One region of the Paenibacillus sp. ACRSA genome, then DNA from elsewhere that is predicted to be linked to it. Evidence: riboswitches for the same ligand, from Rfam matches in the RefSeq annotation. Region 1 holds a riboswitch; each other region holds the start of a gene.
The links. Region 1 has a riboswitch for cyclic di-AMP ahead of MH215_RS16060 (3D domain-containing protein). Riboswitches for the same ligand answer to the same signal wherever they lie in the genome.

Region 1 (4,396 bases):
TCTTCTTTTAAGCGAGCAGAGGCAAGATACTCTTCGTTGCCAAGTTCGGGATTTGCACCGATGTATGATGAAATTTCTTTAAAACGGGAAGCATATTGGTCAATAACCGTTAAAATTTGTGATTTGGAATGTGTCATCGTAAGCCCCTTCTCGAAGAAAATAAAAATAGTGAAATGATTATATCATGTTTGCTCTCATTTTTCAGAAACAAGTCAAGATTTGTAAAAACAAAATGCATTGCATAATCATGCATTGTACTTTATAATGACTCAGGCATCGATATGAGGCTTATGCATCATTTTTATGGGCAGCTTCTCAAAAGCAGATATATCGAGTGAAGTAAAACCATGGACAAAGTCGTATACAAAGTATTGTAAGGGGAGAACAGGGTTGAAATTGATTAGTCGTTATACCATCATGCTGCTGACTTTTGTGCTGATGTTGACAGTTGCTGTACCAGCGGCACTCGCAAGCGGCACTACGGACAATTCAGGCGGTAAAAAATTGGTGCTTGGTACAAGTGCCGACTTCGCGCCATATGAATTCCATAAAGTGATTAATGGAAAAGATGAAATTGTTGGATTTGATATTGAAATTGCAAAAGAAATCGCTGCTGATCTAGGAGCGGAGCTTGTCATTGAGGATATGGGATTTGACGGGCTTCTACCGGCACTCCAGAGTGGTCGTGTAGACTTAGTCATCTCAGGCATGACACCAACGGAAGAGCGTAAGAAAAGCATCGATTTCTCTGATACGTATTATAAATCGAAGCAAGTCATTATGATTCGCACGGAAGACGCAGGAAAATATTTAACGATGGCGGATCTGCAAAATGAGAAAATCGGGGTTCAAAAGGGCTCCATACAGGAAACTATTGGTCAAGGAATCCCAGGTGCTCAATTAACGGCATTGGATAAAATCTCCGATATCGTTCTGCAATTGCAGACTAACCGTGTTAATGCAGCAATCGTGGAAGATACTGTAGCTGCTGGTTATCTGGATGATGCTATTGGTTTAGCACCGATTGTGGTAGACGAAGAGCAGGTCGAGGCTGCAATCGGAATTCGCAAAGGTAACACAGAATTGCTGAATGCGGTAAATAGTACATTGGAACGGCTTAAGAGTGAAAATAGAATTGAAGAAATGGTAACTGAAGCAAGCCAATTGATGGTAGGTAAAGATACCAAAAATATATTTGAAGTATTTTGGGCGTATAAAAGCTTCTATGCTAAAGGTATTGGTTACACACTCCTCTTATCTGCACTGGGTGTATTATTCGGGGTAATCATCGGTTTGATTATCTGTATGTTCCGTATGCATGATATGGCTATTCTGCGTTGGATCGGTACAGCGTACGTTGAACTGATTCGTGGTACGCCAATGCTCGTGCAATTGATGATTATCTATTATGGTTTGTCACTGACCTTTGGAATTAATTTCTCGGCGCTACAAGCCGGTGTAATCACACTCTCTATCAACAGTGGTGCTTATCTTGCAGAGATATTCCGTGCAGGGGTGCAAGGTGTAGATCGTGGACAACTTGAGGCTGCTCGTTCACTTGGCATGGGTAGAGGTGCAGCGATGCGCTACATTATTTTGCCCCAAGCGTTCAAGGCTGTCTTGCCGGCAATCGGTAATGAGTTTGTAACGATTATTAAAGAGTCTTCCATTATTTCGATTATTGGTATGGTCGACATTATGTATCAAGCAAGTGTGGTCAAAAATATTACGTACCAAGGGATGAATCCATTCCTTATTGCAGCAGCAATTTATTTTGTAATGACCTTCATATTGTCCAAGCTGCTCGGACGACTGGAAAGGAAGTTGAATGCAAGTGATCGACGTTAGTCAATTATATAAATCCTATGGAAAAAATGAAGTGTTAAAAGGCATTGATGTCACGATTGGCAAAGGTGAAGTTGTCGTTGTCATCGGACCATCCGGTTCGGGTAAAAGTACGTTTTTGCGTTGTCTGAACTTGCTTGAGCAGCCGACTTCAGGCGAGATCCTATTTGAAGGTGTTTCAATTACAGAACCGAAGCATAACATCAATGCTACTCGTGAGAAGATGGGTATGGTGTTTCAACATTTCAACCTGTTTCCTCACAAGACGATCCAGCAGAACATCACGATTGCCCCGATCAAAGTAAAGAAACAATCCGTGCAGGAAGCCGATCAGATTGCAGCCGATTTGCTTAAAACGGTTGGTCTTTCTGACAAAAAAGATGCATACCCTAACCAGTTGTCCGGTGGACAAAAACAGCGTATTGCGATTGCGAGAGCACTCGCGATGCAGCCACACGTAATGTTGTTTGACGAGCCAACTTCAGCACTTGATCCAGAGATGGTTGGAGAGGTGCTTGATGTCATGAAACGTCTGGCAGAGGGTGGAATGACAATGGTCATTGTTACACATGAGATGGGCTTCGCTCGTGAAGTAGGAGACCGGATTCTGTTTATGGATGGCGGAGTAATTATAGAGCAAGGAACACCTGATGAAGTGTTTGGTGCACCTAAGAATGCTCGTACACGTGATTTTCTTGCCAAAGTTCTATAGTAATGTGATCATAAGCTGTTGAGCCAGCTGGGGAACACTAATGAATGAAGGATAACAAAATTGCCTTGTCGACATCATCGTCGGCAGGGTTGTTTTTATTTGTTTACAAGATACATAATTGGAAGCAATGAAAAACAAAAGGTAACTTTTTTGTTACTTATGTAGAAGACATATATGAATTGTTAATGTGAAAATAGCTTATTTTATTAACCCATTTTGAAGTAGAGTAAACGTATTGGTAAGATTTACTACAACTATAGGTTACAAGATTGTGATATATTGTTCCTGCCGAAACTTCTGAGGAGGAAGTGCGGGGGATGTAACGATGCAGAAACGAGATTTGATGATCGCGTACTGCTAGGGGTGAATTAGGACGTACATAACGTAAGTGCATGTGATTGAACCTATAGGGTGGTTTCCTCCATCCGAATCCGACAACTAACCTCGCAGGCATAATGAGGGAGGAAGACCATGTTTAACAAGAAACGTATTGCGAAAGCAGCAACAGCATTGCTGACAGCAGCTATGCTCATTCAGGCCGTTCCAGCTTACGCTGACTCTGTTCATGTGGCCAAAGAGGGGGATACATTCTATACCTTATCCAAACAGTATGGTGTAGGTATGGACGCACTCATTAAAGCAAATGCCAATATTTCACCTTATAACATCTATGGTGGGCTGAAAATTACTGTACCTGGACAAGCCAACACCGTCTCGGCAGCAGCGGCTCCAGCAGCCAAAGCAGAGGCTAAAACAATCACAACAGCGAGCTTAGATGTCAATGCAGACAGCAAAGTGGTTGAAGCCTGGGGTAAAACATTTGATTACAGTAAATCCATTGAAATGAAGGCAACAGCATACTCTGCAGATCCATCCGAAAACGGAAAATGGGGTGCTGTAGATTACTTCGGTAATCCGCTTGAACTGGGTACAATCGCTGTAGATCCAAGTGTGATCCCGCTGGGAACCAAAGTGCTCGTGACAGGTCACACACACCCAGGACTGCCGAAACAAGCGTTTGTAGCTACGGCGCGAGATACAGGCGGTGCAATTAAAGGTAAACGCGTTGATATTTTCATTCCTGGTAGTAAACAATCCGTGAGCACATTCGGTTTCCAAGATGTTGAGCTTTACATTCTAAAATAAACGTCATGCAAACAAAATGAAAAAGGGTGTCTTCCATTCACAGTCTGCTGTGAGTAGAGGACGCCCTTTTTAGTTTAACGTTGGATCAGACGATTCATACGCAGCTATTCACTAATCATTTATGCTTACCGAGATACCAACCGAAGCGATCTCTTAAATCGCTATGCTGGAATTACTTGCTCTTAGAGATGTTTAACATCTCGTCCAGTGTTACAAGGCTATATCCCCGTGCTCGAAGCTCCTCAATGATCTCTGGTAACGCATCAATCGTTCCTTGTAGGTTAGAGCCCACTCCGCCTCCTGCATGTTGAAGAACAATCGACCCTGGTTTAACAGCCGATAAAATATTCTGCTTCACTTCATCTTTGGAAAGACCTTTCCAATCGAGTGAATCGACATTCCAGTTCACAATGCTATATTGTTGCTTTTGAGCCCATTGAAGCTGTTTTTCATTAATATCCCCGTAAGGTGGGCGAATCATTTTTGGCGTATACCCGGATAGATTGCGAATGATATCCCCGGTATGTAAAATTTGTGTGCGAAAATCGTTCATCGTCAGCTTACTAAATTCAGGGTGACTATAGCTGTGGTTACCAATGATATGACCTTCACGAACCATGCGTTTGACTAGAGCCGGATGTTTCTCTGCCCGTTTGCCTACAATAAAAAAAGTCGCTTTGACCTTATATTTCT
Region 2 (4,396 bases), on a different contig from region 1:
CGTAGGAGCGGGAGCCTGTATCGTGTGCAATGAGCATCATTTTGGTGCCTAGCCAGACAAAAAGTATGGTGGATAGGCCGATGGTGAGCGTTGCCCATTTGCCATACTGGGTAAAAAACTGCAGGATCTCCTGGCCTGTTGCAAAGCCGGCACCTACCACCGTTCCAATGTATGTAAATGCGATCTGCAGCACCCGAAATGCCTGTTTCATGTGTTTCCCCTCTCAGGCCCCTGAATAGTTTGGACATGCGGGTGCCATGGTACAAGGTATGCTTGACCCTGGAAACTCATGACAATGAGCTCATTCTTTGAGCATCAATTGTAAGGCTAAGTAGCAATAAAGCTGATTTCGCTTGAATTGACAGTCATATCTATGATACTTTTACGTCATAGGATAGGCTTGGGAGGTCAAATCATGGAAGTGTTGAAACAACGTATTTTAGAAGAAGGAGTAGTCATCTCCGATCAGGTGCTTAAATTGGATGGACTGCTGAATCATCAGATTGACCCTGGTTTGACAATGGAAATGGGACGTGAGTTTGCCTCACGTTTTCGTGAAAGTGGTGTAACACGTGTTATTACGGTGGAGTCTTCTGGCATTCCGGTAGCTTTTGCTGTTGCACATGAGCTAGGAGTACCTCTTGTATTCGCTCGACGCAAAAAAACGCTACTGGCTGATCCTGATGCCTACTGTGAACGTGTACCATCGTTTACGAAAGGAATTGTGACCGATATTATGGTATCTCGTGAATATATTCATGAGAATGATCGTATTTTGTTCATAGACGATATTATTGCTAATGGGGATGCAGCTCGCGGTGTAATCAAGATTATTGAACGCTCTGGGGCTGAATTAGTTGGTTTCGGTGTAGTCGTCGAAAAATGTTTTCAAGTAGGAGCACGAACCATCCGTGAACAGGGAATCCCTGTTGAAGCCTTGGTACGTATTCGTTCCCTGAACGAAGGAAGCATTCAGTTTGACGATAACGAAATGTGACATTTTAAAGGAAAAGGGCCTATTTTTTGAACAATGCCTTTGCATGACCGCAGAATTCATTTATAATGGGGTTATGTTAGGGAGAGGAGGCAACACCATGGGGAACCAACCGGCAACAGAACAATTTTTTATTGATAAGCTGGCGGAATCGAAAGTTCATTTTGAACGTGCCCTGGATTGTAAACATACGGAATTCGATGACCTTTATCCCTATATGATTGAACATCCTCAATTTTTCTGGTACAAACGCTATGTTGCCTGGTCAGAACTTCTGACGATTGTAGGCTTGTGTGAAGAGTTGTCCTTCTCTTGGAAAGAGCAATTTACACCGCATCAAGTGGAGTACCTTGAAGAACGTGTGATGTCCGCCAAAGTGCTTGATTTTTGGTTTGAGAAGAATGACAGCAAAGAGCACGCGCAGCGGTAAATTTCAGTCGGGACATACGCTTCGTATGACATGACAGTCCAATACAGTCACGTGAGACCTAAATGAGTTGTCATTTAGGTCTCTTTTTGTAAATTAATTTGGAACATAGGAGCCATAGACATGATTAGTGATACAGAGCTGGATGCCCTGCGTTTGTCAGGTGAAAAGGTTAGAGTGGTAAGGGACGAGCTTGAGTCCAATGATGTCACAGGAATTGTTGTTGCTTGGGATGGAGAGCAGGTACTCATTCGTCGGCAGAATCGGCGTGTGGTTAAGCTCGATCGAAGTTATCGCTATCAGTTGTTTAGCGAGCCGCGTCAGAGTCCACTTAGCGAGTAGGAAATGAGCTAACGGGATTTACCATCATACCATTGGCATAATCGATTCGCTCAGGAGAAAGGATAGTTACAGTGAAGGATGTGGAACTATCTCCGAGAGGGCGTGCAATGATATGACATTGATGAATGAAAAGGTTCATGCGTATAAAGATCAGATTGGTGAGTTGAGCGATGTGTTACCGGGAGTGGTGAAGTCTTACCATGAGTTTACGGGAGAATGCTTTCAGCCAGGAGCCATTGATGCCAAAACGAAACAATTAATTGCCTTGGGCATTGGCTTATTTGCGAATAACGAAGTGTGTACCTTCTATCACGTGGAGGAAGCTCGTGCGAAAGGCGCTACCGATCAGGAGATCATGGAGACCGTTGCTGTTGCGGGTGCCGTAGGCGGCGGTCATGCACTATCCCAGGGTGCAATGCGCGTACAGAAGGCGCTCCACTAAGTAGAATGGAGCTATACAAATGAAAATAAGGACTTATTCCTTGGCAAATGCTACGGGAATAGGTCCTTATTTATGTACATCGAAGTTATATTATATTTTTCCAATCATTTTATTATACATAAACTGCCCGGTAACTCGGCGAGCTGTGACATAACGGTCTTTGAAGTAAGGGTTAGACAATTTGGTGATGCTGACCCCTTTGCTGCTTGAAGCATGTGCGAATTGACCGCCACCGATATAAACGCCTGTGTGTGAAACGCCATTGCCCATTGTGTTGAAGAAAACAAGATCTCCTGTGCGAAGATTCGCTTTGGATACTGGAGTTCCTGCTTTGGCTTGCTGCTGAGAAGTACGTGGTAGATCAATACTATATTTATCAAAGAGATATCTCATAAATCCAGAACAATCGAAGCCGGCCATGGTTGTACCGCCCCATTTGTAAGGAATGCCTGTCATGTTATTAACGACTGTATTGATTGTGCTTGCCTCTGTACTTGTTGCACCTGATGTAAATAGTACTGCTGCTCCAAAAATGGAGATGATAAGTTTTTTCAAAATCAATGTTCTCCCTTCGTTGCCTACGGAGTTAGCTAAGGGTTCGGTAGAAGGTTCCCTATATTTCCTATGTATAAGAATAATTCACCCAAAATGGTTCCCCCGTTTTCAAACATGAAACTCGGCAAATGAATAATTAAGTTTTTGTAACCTTTTGAAACTATATTGCATATATGCGTAAATGTCAAACCCATCTTAATACCTTCTTTATCGCCCAATGTTAACGGAACTATTGATTTTTATGAAGAATAAACACGAAATGACAGCGAAACTAATTACAAAAAAGTAATATGTGATTCAAATCCAAACTGGAGTGTATATCACTCGAGGTTTGTCATGTGCAGTTTGAACTATTCTGATCGATACAATAATCGCGGAATGTTACAAGATGTTGCATTAATTGACAAAGTTATTTTTTTTGCATAAGATCGTTCTATCCAATCCACATATTGGATAAAAGTATAGTAGTTATAATTTAATTCAAATAAAGGAGCTGATGGAGAGGGGTGTAATTATAGGGCGAGAGTAAATAGAATGAAGAATTGAATGATTTCAATAATAAAGGGGAGTGTGTGATCATTTTGAATACAAAAACAAAGTTAGTTACATTAGTTCTAGCATTTTCAATGGTATTTTCTGCGGTAGGTATGATCATTCAACCGGTTAGTACTGTATCTGCTGCGGATGCTTCAGGAACAACAGCAAGCATATCCGATATTTTGAAGAATCAACGAGCCGATGGTGGCTGGAGAAAAGAATATAAGCAATCAACTGGTGAGTGGGCGAAATCTACGATCGACAATAAAGCTACATACTCAGAAATTAGAAGACTAGCCAAAGAATTTAAAAAGACAAACGACCCACGTTATTCTGCTGCCGCGATCAAAGGGATTAATTTTTTGCTGAATATGCAATATTCCAATGGTGGATGGCCTCAAGTTTATCAAAGTTCTGGTTATCACAAACATATTACTTATAATGATGATGCGATGATTAATGTAATGTACATGCTGGATGAAGTAGCGACGCGAAAAGGTGACTTCTCCTTTATCGACAGCAACCTTGCCAATCGTAGTAAAAATGCGGTTGCTAAAGGTGTAGATGCGATTCTGAATACACAGGTGGTTTCAGGTGGCAAGCTCACAGCATGGGGACAACAGCATGATTCAAGCACACTGAAGCCTGCAGGTGCAAGAATCTATGAAGTACCATCATTAACAGCTGGAGAGAGTGTAACGATTGTTAAATTCCTAAAAACAAGACCTTCCAACGCCAAAATTACAGCATCTATCAAGGGAGCAGAAGCTTGGTTTAACAAAGTGAAGATCACAGGCTACAGATATGAAAGAGCAAACGGAGATAGCAAAATTATCGCTGATTCTAAAGCTGCACCGATCTGGGCTCGTTTCTATGAGATTGGAACGGATAAACCCATCTTTATCGGCCGTGACGGCATCGTAAAATACAAATTGAGCGATATTGACAAAGAAAGAAGAGGCGGTTATGCATGGTATGGTAACTGGCCATCCAAACTGTAATTTAATTTAGATCCTAAACTGGTACCAATCATGGCAGATCCTATGCCAGCTCCTGAACATGAAGCCCGATCCGAAAGTGAATATCTGGATCGGGTTTC
Region 3 (4,396 bases), on a different contig from region 1:
GAGGCTGTTACACCCCGGGTAGGGAGGTAATAGCCTCTTCGGTCATCCGTTACTTTTTCTCGGCGAGCCACATCGCAATGTTGGCAATCTCTTCATCTTGCAGTCGATCCTTGAACGCAGGCATACCGCCTTTACCTTTGACGATCGTGGAGTAGATCTTCTCAACGTCATCCTGACTTCCGATGTTCGCAAGAGCTGGACCTACGCCCCCTTGAAGCTGATCACCGTGACAGGAAATACAATTGGCTTTCACCAGTGCTTCAGCCTGTCCGGCATCCATCGTGACTTCCGGCATAGTTGGTTTAGCTTCCTGGGCAACCTCTTCTTTTCCTGGAAGCGTAAACATTAAAATAATAGCAAACGCGCACGCTGCAAAAAATACCCCGCTCATGATCCATTTGTGCATCCCTTATGTCCCCTCCAGAATGAAAGATCACCTAACTGAATCTGTCCATATCATTATAACGGAACTGTCCATGACATCATAGCATTTTGTGGTAATTTTTTGAAACTTATCAACTAAAAGCGGGAATCGTATTAGCTCATAACAATCTTATAAGTTAACGAGCTCCTGTATACACCATACAATAAAAAGGTTGCAAGCCAGTAGGTGTCTGACGTTCGTATGTATCTTGGGTGATAAAACCAACCTTTTCATAGACCCGGATGGCTCTTGTGTTCCAGGTGAGCACTTCTAAATCAATTTCATTTGAGGGATTCCTGCGAATGGCTTCTTGTACAATCGCAGACACAAATTCAACACCTTGGCCGTGACCACATCGTTCGGGATGCATACCTAGTCCAATTCGGGTGACTCCGACCAGCGGGAAGAACTGTGCAAAACCGCAGATTTCATCATTCTCGCCCCAAATGACAGCATATTGGTCTTTCCTTAGCTGCAAATCTCCAAATTCGACTTCAAGTGCCTTCATCTGTTCCCAAGGAAGCCAGCTATAAATATTATAAGGTGGGTTGTATTGCCAACTGCATATCTGCTGAGCGTGTTCTTCTTCCATAGGTTTAACGTGAAACGTCACAGAAGCTTCGTCCATACTTACTGCACGCTCCTCTCATTTGTAGGATAGGTACCTCTTCAAAACCGAACAAGCTCTTGAATGGGGATGGATCCTACAGATCATGTGTCAATGTATAGATATTCCTAACATTACTCTACAGAACGTGGTGTAGTTTTGGCAAGTCTTCGTAAAATAGAAAAAAATTGAAACAAAAGATCAGTTCATTACGTTTATATTACAATAGGATGGGTAAAAACATCATAAGGGCACGGACGAAGAAGCACAAAAAAACCGCCGGATACATTCCTGCGGAGAATGGATCGGGCGGTTCTGTTATGCTTGGTTACAGTATGATGTTGCTCAGCTTGTCCCTAGTCACGTGCGAGTGTTTCATACGCGTCCGTGCTCATAATACGTTTAGCGCCAACATAGCGGTTAGCCCAGTAGTTTTCGCTCAGTGCGCTAATGGTAACGCCTTTGGAAGAAGAGGAGTGTGCAAACTTACCTTCTCCAACGAAAATTCCTACGTGTGATACTCCACTGCCGGAAGTATTAAAGAATACTAGATCGCCAGGTCTCATTTCTGAACGGGAAACGGAATCACCCATGTCGAATTGGGAGCTTGATTGGCGTGCCAAATCAATCCCAAGCTTGTCGAATACATACCGTGTAAATCCAGAGCAGTCAAAGCCGTTAAGCGTTGTTCCCCCGCTTTTGTATGTAGTTCCCATTGCTGAGTCAATTACTTCATCCATTTTTGAATCTGCGAACGCGCTGCCAGCTCCAAGCGATAATGCGAATGTGAGGCTAAGTACAGCTGCGGTTAGTTTCTTCTTGAACAAGAGATATACCCCTTCCAATGCCTGCGAGGTTAGCTTAAGGATTCGGTTGAAGGTCCCCTATGATCCCTCTGTAGCAAGATCAATTCACCCATAACTGGTTCCCCCGCTTCCCAGGTGCTAGGAATTTGGCTATGCTAGTTGTGCACCTGTAAAATCAAGAAATGACGATTAAATTTTAAGTAGTTACAAATATGAAGGTAAATATTACAAAGTTGTTACTAAAAACTCACTGCGATTATTGTACCAGAGGTACATTGATTTGGCAACGTTTAGCAGTAAAATTAGCAAAAAAAACCTCGACCTTTGACGGGGAAAGGTTGAGGTTTCCTTTTGTGAAGCGTTATCATTGCGTTTATGTGACATAGAGATGGTAACAAATTTTAACCTGTTTGAATCAACTTTTAGTCGACTTGGATTGCCATAAGCGGAAATGGGCACATATCTTCCATAGAGACATAAGACAGCGAGCTAGAGGATACGTTTGCTGTAATATAAGGCCAGCTAGCCCTGTTAAGAACCAGGATGCCGAAGTGAAGGCACCGAAGATGAGCAGATGAAGCCCCCCCAGAAGCAAGGCGATGCCAATCACAGGAACGATATGACGAAGCGCAATCCATAGAGCGTATAATGCACCGCGTGCTCGGCCTTCTCCATCTGGAGCTGATGCACCGAACTGCATGTATAACATCACGTGATGAATAATCCAGCCGTACACGATCCAACCGACAACATACGGAATACCCGGCAGTAACAGTTGTAATGAATGGAACCCATCCATTAGAGTGGCGAATAGTGTGGGCACAAGCCAGTAGGCCGGCAACAACATCAACAACGTTCGGATGAAGTGCAGCAGCAACATGGGTTTCCACAACACTTTGATACCACGGACAAAAGGAGTTCGTTCCTCCGATTGATTAAAGTGTTGTAATGAGTACAACAGCCCTGCTTGGATGAGGGGAGTGATTAACATGCGCAGCAGCAGCATAGCTCCAAGAATCCATAGATACCGATGAACCTCGGGATGAGTAGAGAGGCTGAGTTGACTTTCCATTTTGAACAAAAGGGTACTGAGCTCTCCAGCATCCGTGCCAGGATATCGAAGCAACAGCGGGACAACCGCCGACTGCACTAATCGATAGATAAAGTACCCCCATACTAATTGATAGATAAATAGTAGTGCGGCTATGAATATATGCTGACGGACGAGAAACCAGCCTTCACGTATTTTTGCTTTCACTGTCTCCACCTCACCATGACAGACTTCCGAAAATAGCTTCAATAAGTTTGGTTGCGCTCAAACTCCAGCGGAATTTGGATGATTCGTCCAGATTAGCTTTCAGGAAATTGTCCATATGACGAGTCTCTAATACCACAGTGTACAGAGGGTCGGTCATGGCCCAAGAAACCGGAGAAGTATAGGTAAGCTTATATGTGATCCGCTCCTCGTTTCCATTCCATTGTTTATTCACGATATGCCCATCCTCGAACACAATTCGCACAGGAACCTTCATATAATTGCTTCCTTTTTTCTGAATGGTCACAGAGGATTCGTACACCTCTTGATCGCCCTTCTGAATCGGAGTTACGCTGATCTTCTCCACAGCAAAGTCCGCCATCCCATCACCATATACATATTGATCAAAATACGTAGACCATGAAGTGCGAGTAACTTGCTCCACGACCTTTTGAAAATCTGTTGAAGTAGGATGTTTGAAACGATACTTCTTCACATAAGTAGAGAGGATGCGTTCCATTGTTTTGGAGCCGACTTGTTGTTCGATACCGAGCAAGACAAGCTTACCTCGTGTATACACATTCGCTGCATAATGGTTCTGTGAATCAAACTTCCATGCTTCCTGTGTCAACGGGGCTGGAGACGTGATCAAACCCGCTTGAACGGGTAGGTTAGGGATTAGACCATATTCCTGCTCCATTAATTTATCCTCTGCATAAGAGGTGAATCCTTCGTCTAACCAAGCCTCCTCAAATTCATTGCTGGCGAGCATACCATAGAAATACTGATGACCAATTTCATGGACGACGGTTCGTTCCAGATCATACCCGGGTGTTGTATCGTCCGCCCCGAAGGCAGTCACCAACGTTGGATACTCCATGCCTCCTGCACCATTTCCGGTTTTTGGAGGAACGACAATGGAGAGGGTAGAGTAGGGATAAGTGCCAAACCATTTGCTGTAGTTCGCTAGAGCTGCCTTAGCGGCGTAGAAGTAACGTTCTTTTAGATCCTGGTGCGCAGGGTCAAGATAGAGTTTGATCCTTACTCCAGGAACATTGGGGGCGGAGAAGGGTTCTTCGGCATAAACAAAATGAGGTGAGGCCGCCCATGCAAAATCATGGACATCATCGGCATAGAATTGATAGATCTTTTCGTTATTTTTCACAACTGCCTGTTGCGTTGGAAAACCTGTTGCGGCTACCTTGTATGATTCCGGTACTCGAATGCGTACGCTATAGATACCGAAGTCGGCATAAAATTCGGAATTGCCGTGATATTGGTGCAAATTCCAACCCTCGGCTGTG
Region 4 (4,396 bases), on a different contig from region 1:
TGCGTCAAATTTTCAAACGAGCTAAAACGCTGGTGCAGCAGGGATTTAATTTCCGTTTCATGTTAGATCCTCTGCCGCAGTTGTTTGAAGGCGAACTTGCTGTTCATGAGTATCTGCAACTGGATGAGGCATTGATCCAAACGGCATTCATGCAATGGCGCAAAGAAGACGATGCTGTTCTAAGTGAGTTGTGCGAACGATTTATGGATCGCAGACTATATAAGTATGTAGAGGTTGAACAGATCGATGTAGAGACGATTGAAGAGATGCGTGAAGCTTTCGCCAAGGCAGGATTAAATCCTGAGTATGATCTTGAAATTGATTTTCCGACCGATCTTCCGTATGATGTGTTTCGTCCGAATGAATCGACGGATAAGCAGATCTTGTTGCTAGATCGGCAGGACCAGCTGCATGAGTTGTCAGAGGTTTCCGATATTGTCCGTTCAATCAGTGGCATTCATCGTGGAAAGCATCATTTATACTATCCGCAGAATAAGGTTGATACCATTCTTCATGAGCTGCCATCTCATTTGCGCCCCTACTTCTCATGATTGGGTGGTGCGGCTTTATGCCAAAGTAGCTATGCTAAAAAGCATTTCTAACCTGAGATGTTCTCATGATACAGTAATCTGCTTTAATGGAGAGGATATGTAGATCGACATAATTTTGTAATCTTAGGTTTTTTTATAAAATTATATATCCCTAAACAGATCTACATATAGAGTATGTTGTGAGCGATTCATCCCACATATTGTAGTTAGTTAGGGTCAAATGGATTGAAAAAACCTGTATAGGCTAATTTTATCCACCCTAAAAATTTACTTTTTTCAAATAAAATTAATCAGATATGGTTGCACATTGCATAAGCGTGAATAGACAGCCTATTTATTCTGATTCGACAGAAAGGGAGAACGAAACATGATGTTATTCGACACCCATACCCATCTAGATGCGCCCCAATTCGACGAGGATCGTGAAGCTATGATTCAAAGAGCTGTTGATGCAGGAATTAGCCGTATGATTAATGTCGGTTTTAACCGAGAAACGATCCCATCCACTATGAAATTAGCCGAGACATATGACTTTATTTACGCAGCTGTTGGGTGGCATCCCGTGGACGCGATTACGATGCAAGAGGGTGACTTGGAATGGATTGCATCTTTATGCAAGCATGAAAAAGTCGTTGCGATTGGCGAAATTGGTTTAGATTATCATTGGGATACATCACCAAAGGATGTGCAACAGCGTGTATTACGACAACAGATTGGACTAGCTCGTGAGTTGAACATGCCCATCGTCATTCATAATCGGGATGCGCATGAGGACATCGTGAAAATTTTGCGGGAAGAAAAGGCTGGGGACGTTGGCGGAGTAATGCACTCCTTCTCAGGTAGCTGGGAAACAGCGAAACAATGTCTAGATCTCGGGTTTCACCTCTCGTTCGGGGGGCCGATTACGTTCAAAAATGCGAAGCAACCCAAAGAGGTACTGGAGAAGGTTCCGATGGATCGATTCTTCCTTGAAACCGATGCTCCTTATTTGACTCCACATCCATTTCGCGGTAAACGAAATGAGACAGCGCATGTACGTCTGGTTGCAGAAGCAGCTGCGGAAATTAAAGGCATTTCGCTAGAGGAAATTGCCGCAATAACCACCAAAAATGCCATGGAACGATTTGGTATTCGTTAAAAACTAGAGCAAATGGGATGAAAAAGTGAGCTATGCGGAGGTAATTTGCTTTTTGATCCAAATAAATCAAGAATATTACAATATTTTAACCAAATATTTAGAAAAACGTACTTGAACAACGCTTTACAACATGCATCGAAACAGGATATCATCTTTTCAGTGAATTGTTGTGCGGAAAATTGGACAGATGTTCGGGGGATGAACAAAGGGACACTTTCCGATGAACAACATTACTTTCATGAATCGATCTCGCTGAGTCTCCGTTATCGGAGAGCGGGGGAACCAATAGGGCTTAAACATCGGTGAATATAGCCGGTGCGCATCGTTCGCTGACCCAAAAGCAGCGGAATGATCTGCGAAGCACTATTTGATTTCTTCTTTGGGTCTCGGGGTGAATTCAAGGGCATCCGCCATGAGCGGGTGACCGGAGATAGGGCGGCTCTCTTTCGCCCGAACCCGACAGCTAACCTCGCAAGCGGAAAAAGAGAGGCAACCTCGTGCATGAATTTCCGATATTCAAAATCATTCGGAAGCCACGAAAGAGTCCTCTTACACTCTTTCTTTGGCTTTTTTTGTTTTTGAATAAAAGAAATACTGTCATCATACGGTAAGTATTCAGGAGGATGACATCATGTTGCGAAGATTGATTCATGGTGCAGAACCGGCTAGGTTGATCTAATCCTTGTTCTGTAGAAAATCAGGTATAGTCGCGTCAAAGACATCATGCATTACTCTAGACGGCGAGGCTATGAAGGAGGACGGAGAAGTGGGCACATTCCAAACAGAAGAGACCCATGAGTCACGATCATCCAGTAAGTCTTTCGCGTTACGGTGGAAGCATGAGAACATGCGTCAAATGGCATTGATCGCGATATTCTCAATTGCGCTTACAATCATGATCTTGTTAGTCGTATATGGTCAGGCCGGAAAACAAATTTCGCTGGTTATCGATGGCAAAGCTCAGGCAGTAGAGACTCGTACAGGAATGCTTCAAGAATTGTTAGAGGAGCAGTCAATCACAGTCAGCCCTCACGATCAGGTATCCATGCCCTTAAATGGGGCGATTGCAGATGGAGACCGCATCGTTATTGAGCGGGCCATTCCAGTAAATATTACGGCAGACGGAGACACCAAGACTCTGTATACAACCGATGCTTCGGTAGAAGAGGTCATTCAAAAGTCAGGTATTGAAATTGCAAGTAATGATAAAGTTTACCCTGCACTCGGAAGTTCAATCAAAGAGGATATGAAAATCCGTGTAGTGCGTGTAACAAAGCGTACAGTTGATGTGGAACAGCCCATCGCATTCAAAGTCATCAAAACGGCTGACCCAAGCTTGTACAAAGGTGATAACCGCGTCATCGTAAGTGGTAAAGAAGGTACACTCGTACAACACATTGAGAAAGTGTTCCAAGATGGAGAATTAGTCTCCAAAAAGATGGTTGGTAAGTCGGTTGCGACGAATCGTGTAGATAAAGTCATCGCTGTCGGAACCAAAGCTAAACCTGCACCTGTCGTGAAGGAGCCTGAGATCCAAACAGTATCGGCTAGCACTTCGAAGACAAAAACAGCAACAAAAACGGCATCATCGAACTCGGATAAACCCTCTGCCTCGGGCAGCAAAGTCATTACCGTTTCAGGTACTTCTTTTAAATATTCTAAAGTTCTCAAAAATGTGTCTATGACAGCATACTCTTCAGAAGAGCCTGGCATTGGCACCAAAACAGCCTCCGGTACTCGGGTAACAGAAGGTCGCACCATTGCGGTGGATCCGAAAGTCATTCCAATCGGCTGGTGGGTATACATTGAAGGTCTCGGTTTCCGTCGTGCTGAAGATACGGGCGGAGCTATCAAAGGTAATAAGATTGACGTATATTATGACAGTGTGAAGCATGCCATTAACTTCGGTCGCAAAAAAGGCAAGACGGTCTATGTGATCGGTCCGGTGAAGCCGGAAGCGAACTAAAATCGTTTTACTTTGAAATGGGAATGCTATAAAATATAAGGCATGAATGATTCATGCGGAATATGCGGCGGGAGGGTCTGAATTCAGTCTCGCCCGCCGTTTGCCAGAGAAGAGGGATATTCCTCTTCTTTTTGCGTTAGAAAGGAAGAATTGGAACATGATAAAAGAAGTGATCGTGGTTGAAGGCCGTGACGATACGGTGGCGATTCGACGCGCCGTTCAGGCGGATACCATTGAAACAGGCGGCTCAGCCATTAATCAGCGGATTCTGAAGCGTATTGCACTTGCTCAGGAGCGGAGAGGTGTCATTGTTCTGACCGACCCAGATCATGCTGGTGAGCGGATACGGAAAATCATCGCCAATAAGGTACCAGGTTGTAAGCACGCCTTCATTCCTGAGGCTGACGCAACGCGCAAAGGAGATATCGGAGTCGAGAACGCTTCGCCAGAAGCCATTCGCCATGCCCTAGCACGTGTGCATACGTCCTATGAGGGGGCACCGAGTCTGATTGATTGGGAGGACCTCATCGCTGCTGGACTCATTGTGCATCCACAGGCTGCCGCACGTCGTATGGAGATGGGGAACATACTCGGCATCGGATATTGTAATGGTAAGCAGTTCCACAAGCGGTTAAGTGTGTTTCAGATCACCCGAGAAGAATTCTCTGCCGCATTATCGCAAATCGAATGTGAAGGATTGTGAAGTAAATGAAGGGTATGGAAGAGACGTTGGAAATCGCA

Region 2: another riboswitch for cyclic di-AMP. It lies ahead of MH215_RS08730 (C40 family peptidase); the one in region 1 lies ahead of MH215_RS16060 (3D domain-containing protein).
Region 3: another riboswitch for cyclic di-AMP. It lies ahead of MH215_RS28435 (C40 family peptidase); the one in region 1 lies ahead of MH215_RS16060 (3D domain-containing protein).
Region 4: another riboswitch for cyclic di-AMP. It lies ahead of MH215_RS27040 (3D domain-containing protein); the one in region 1 lies ahead of MH215_RS16060 (3D domain-containing protein).

What each region holds. Positions count from the first base shown of each region.
Region 1 covers NZ_JAKRNP010000005.1:73,557-77,952, forward strand. The annotation lists gene MH215_RS16045 (M20 family metallopeptidase) at 1-137, opposite strand, end outside; gene MH215_RS16050 (ABC transporter substrate-binding protein/permease) at 391-1,848, shown strand; gene MH215_RS16055 (amino acid ABC transporter ATP-binding protein) at 1,835-2,557, shown strand; cyclic di-AMP (ydaO/yuaA leader) riboswitch at 2,834-3,026, shown strand; gene MH215_RS16060 (3D domain-containing protein) at 3,029-3,703, shown strand; gene MH215_RS16065 (polysaccharide deacetylase family protein) at 3,876-4,396, opposite strand, start outside.
Region 2 covers NZ_JAKRNP010000002.1:851,548-855,943, reverse strand. The annotation lists gene MH215_RS08755 (YkvI family membrane protein) at 1-211, opposite strand, end outside; gene MH215_RS08750 (xanthine phosphoribosyltransferase) at 416-997, shown strand; gene MH215_RS08745 (hypothetical protein) at 1,095-1,424, shown strand; gene MH215_RS08740 (hypothetical protein) at 1,545-1,763, shown strand; gene MH215_RS08735 (carboxymuconolactone decarboxylase family protein) at 1,876-2,205, shown strand; gene MH215_RS08730 (C40 family peptidase) at 2,296-2,760, opposite strand; cyclic di-AMP (ydaO/yuaA leader) riboswitch at 2,766-2,897, opposite strand; gene pelA (pectate lyase) at 3,333-4,298, shown strand.
Region 3 covers NZ_JAKRNP010000023.1:27,081-31,476, forward strand. The annotation lists gene MH215_RS28425 (c-type cytochrome) at 50-406, opposite strand; gene MH215_RS28430 (GNAT family N-acetyltransferase) at 561-1,052, opposite strand; gene MH215_RS28435 (C40 family peptidase) at 1,388-1,858, opposite strand; cyclic di-AMP (ydaO/yuaA leader) riboswitch at 1,862-1,999, opposite strand; gene MH215_RS28440 (hypothetical protein) at 2,253-3,095, opposite strand; gene MH215_RS28445 (M1 family metallopeptidase) at 3,106-4,396, opposite strand, start outside.
Region 4 covers NZ_JAKRNP010000019.1:13,948-18,343, forward strand. The annotation lists gene MH215_RS27030 (HD domain-containing protein) at 1-551, shown strand, start outside; gene MH215_RS27035 (TatD family hydrolase) at 919-1,689, shown strand; cyclic di-AMP (ydaO/yuaA leader) riboswitch at 1,930-2,183, shown strand; gene MH215_RS27040 (3D domain-containing protein) at 2,456-3,655, shown strand; gene rnmV (ribonuclease M5) at 3,813-4,358, shown strand; gene rsmA (16S rRNA (adenine(1518)-N(6)/adenine(1519)-N(6))-dimethyltransferase RsmA) at 4,364-4,396, shown strand, end outside.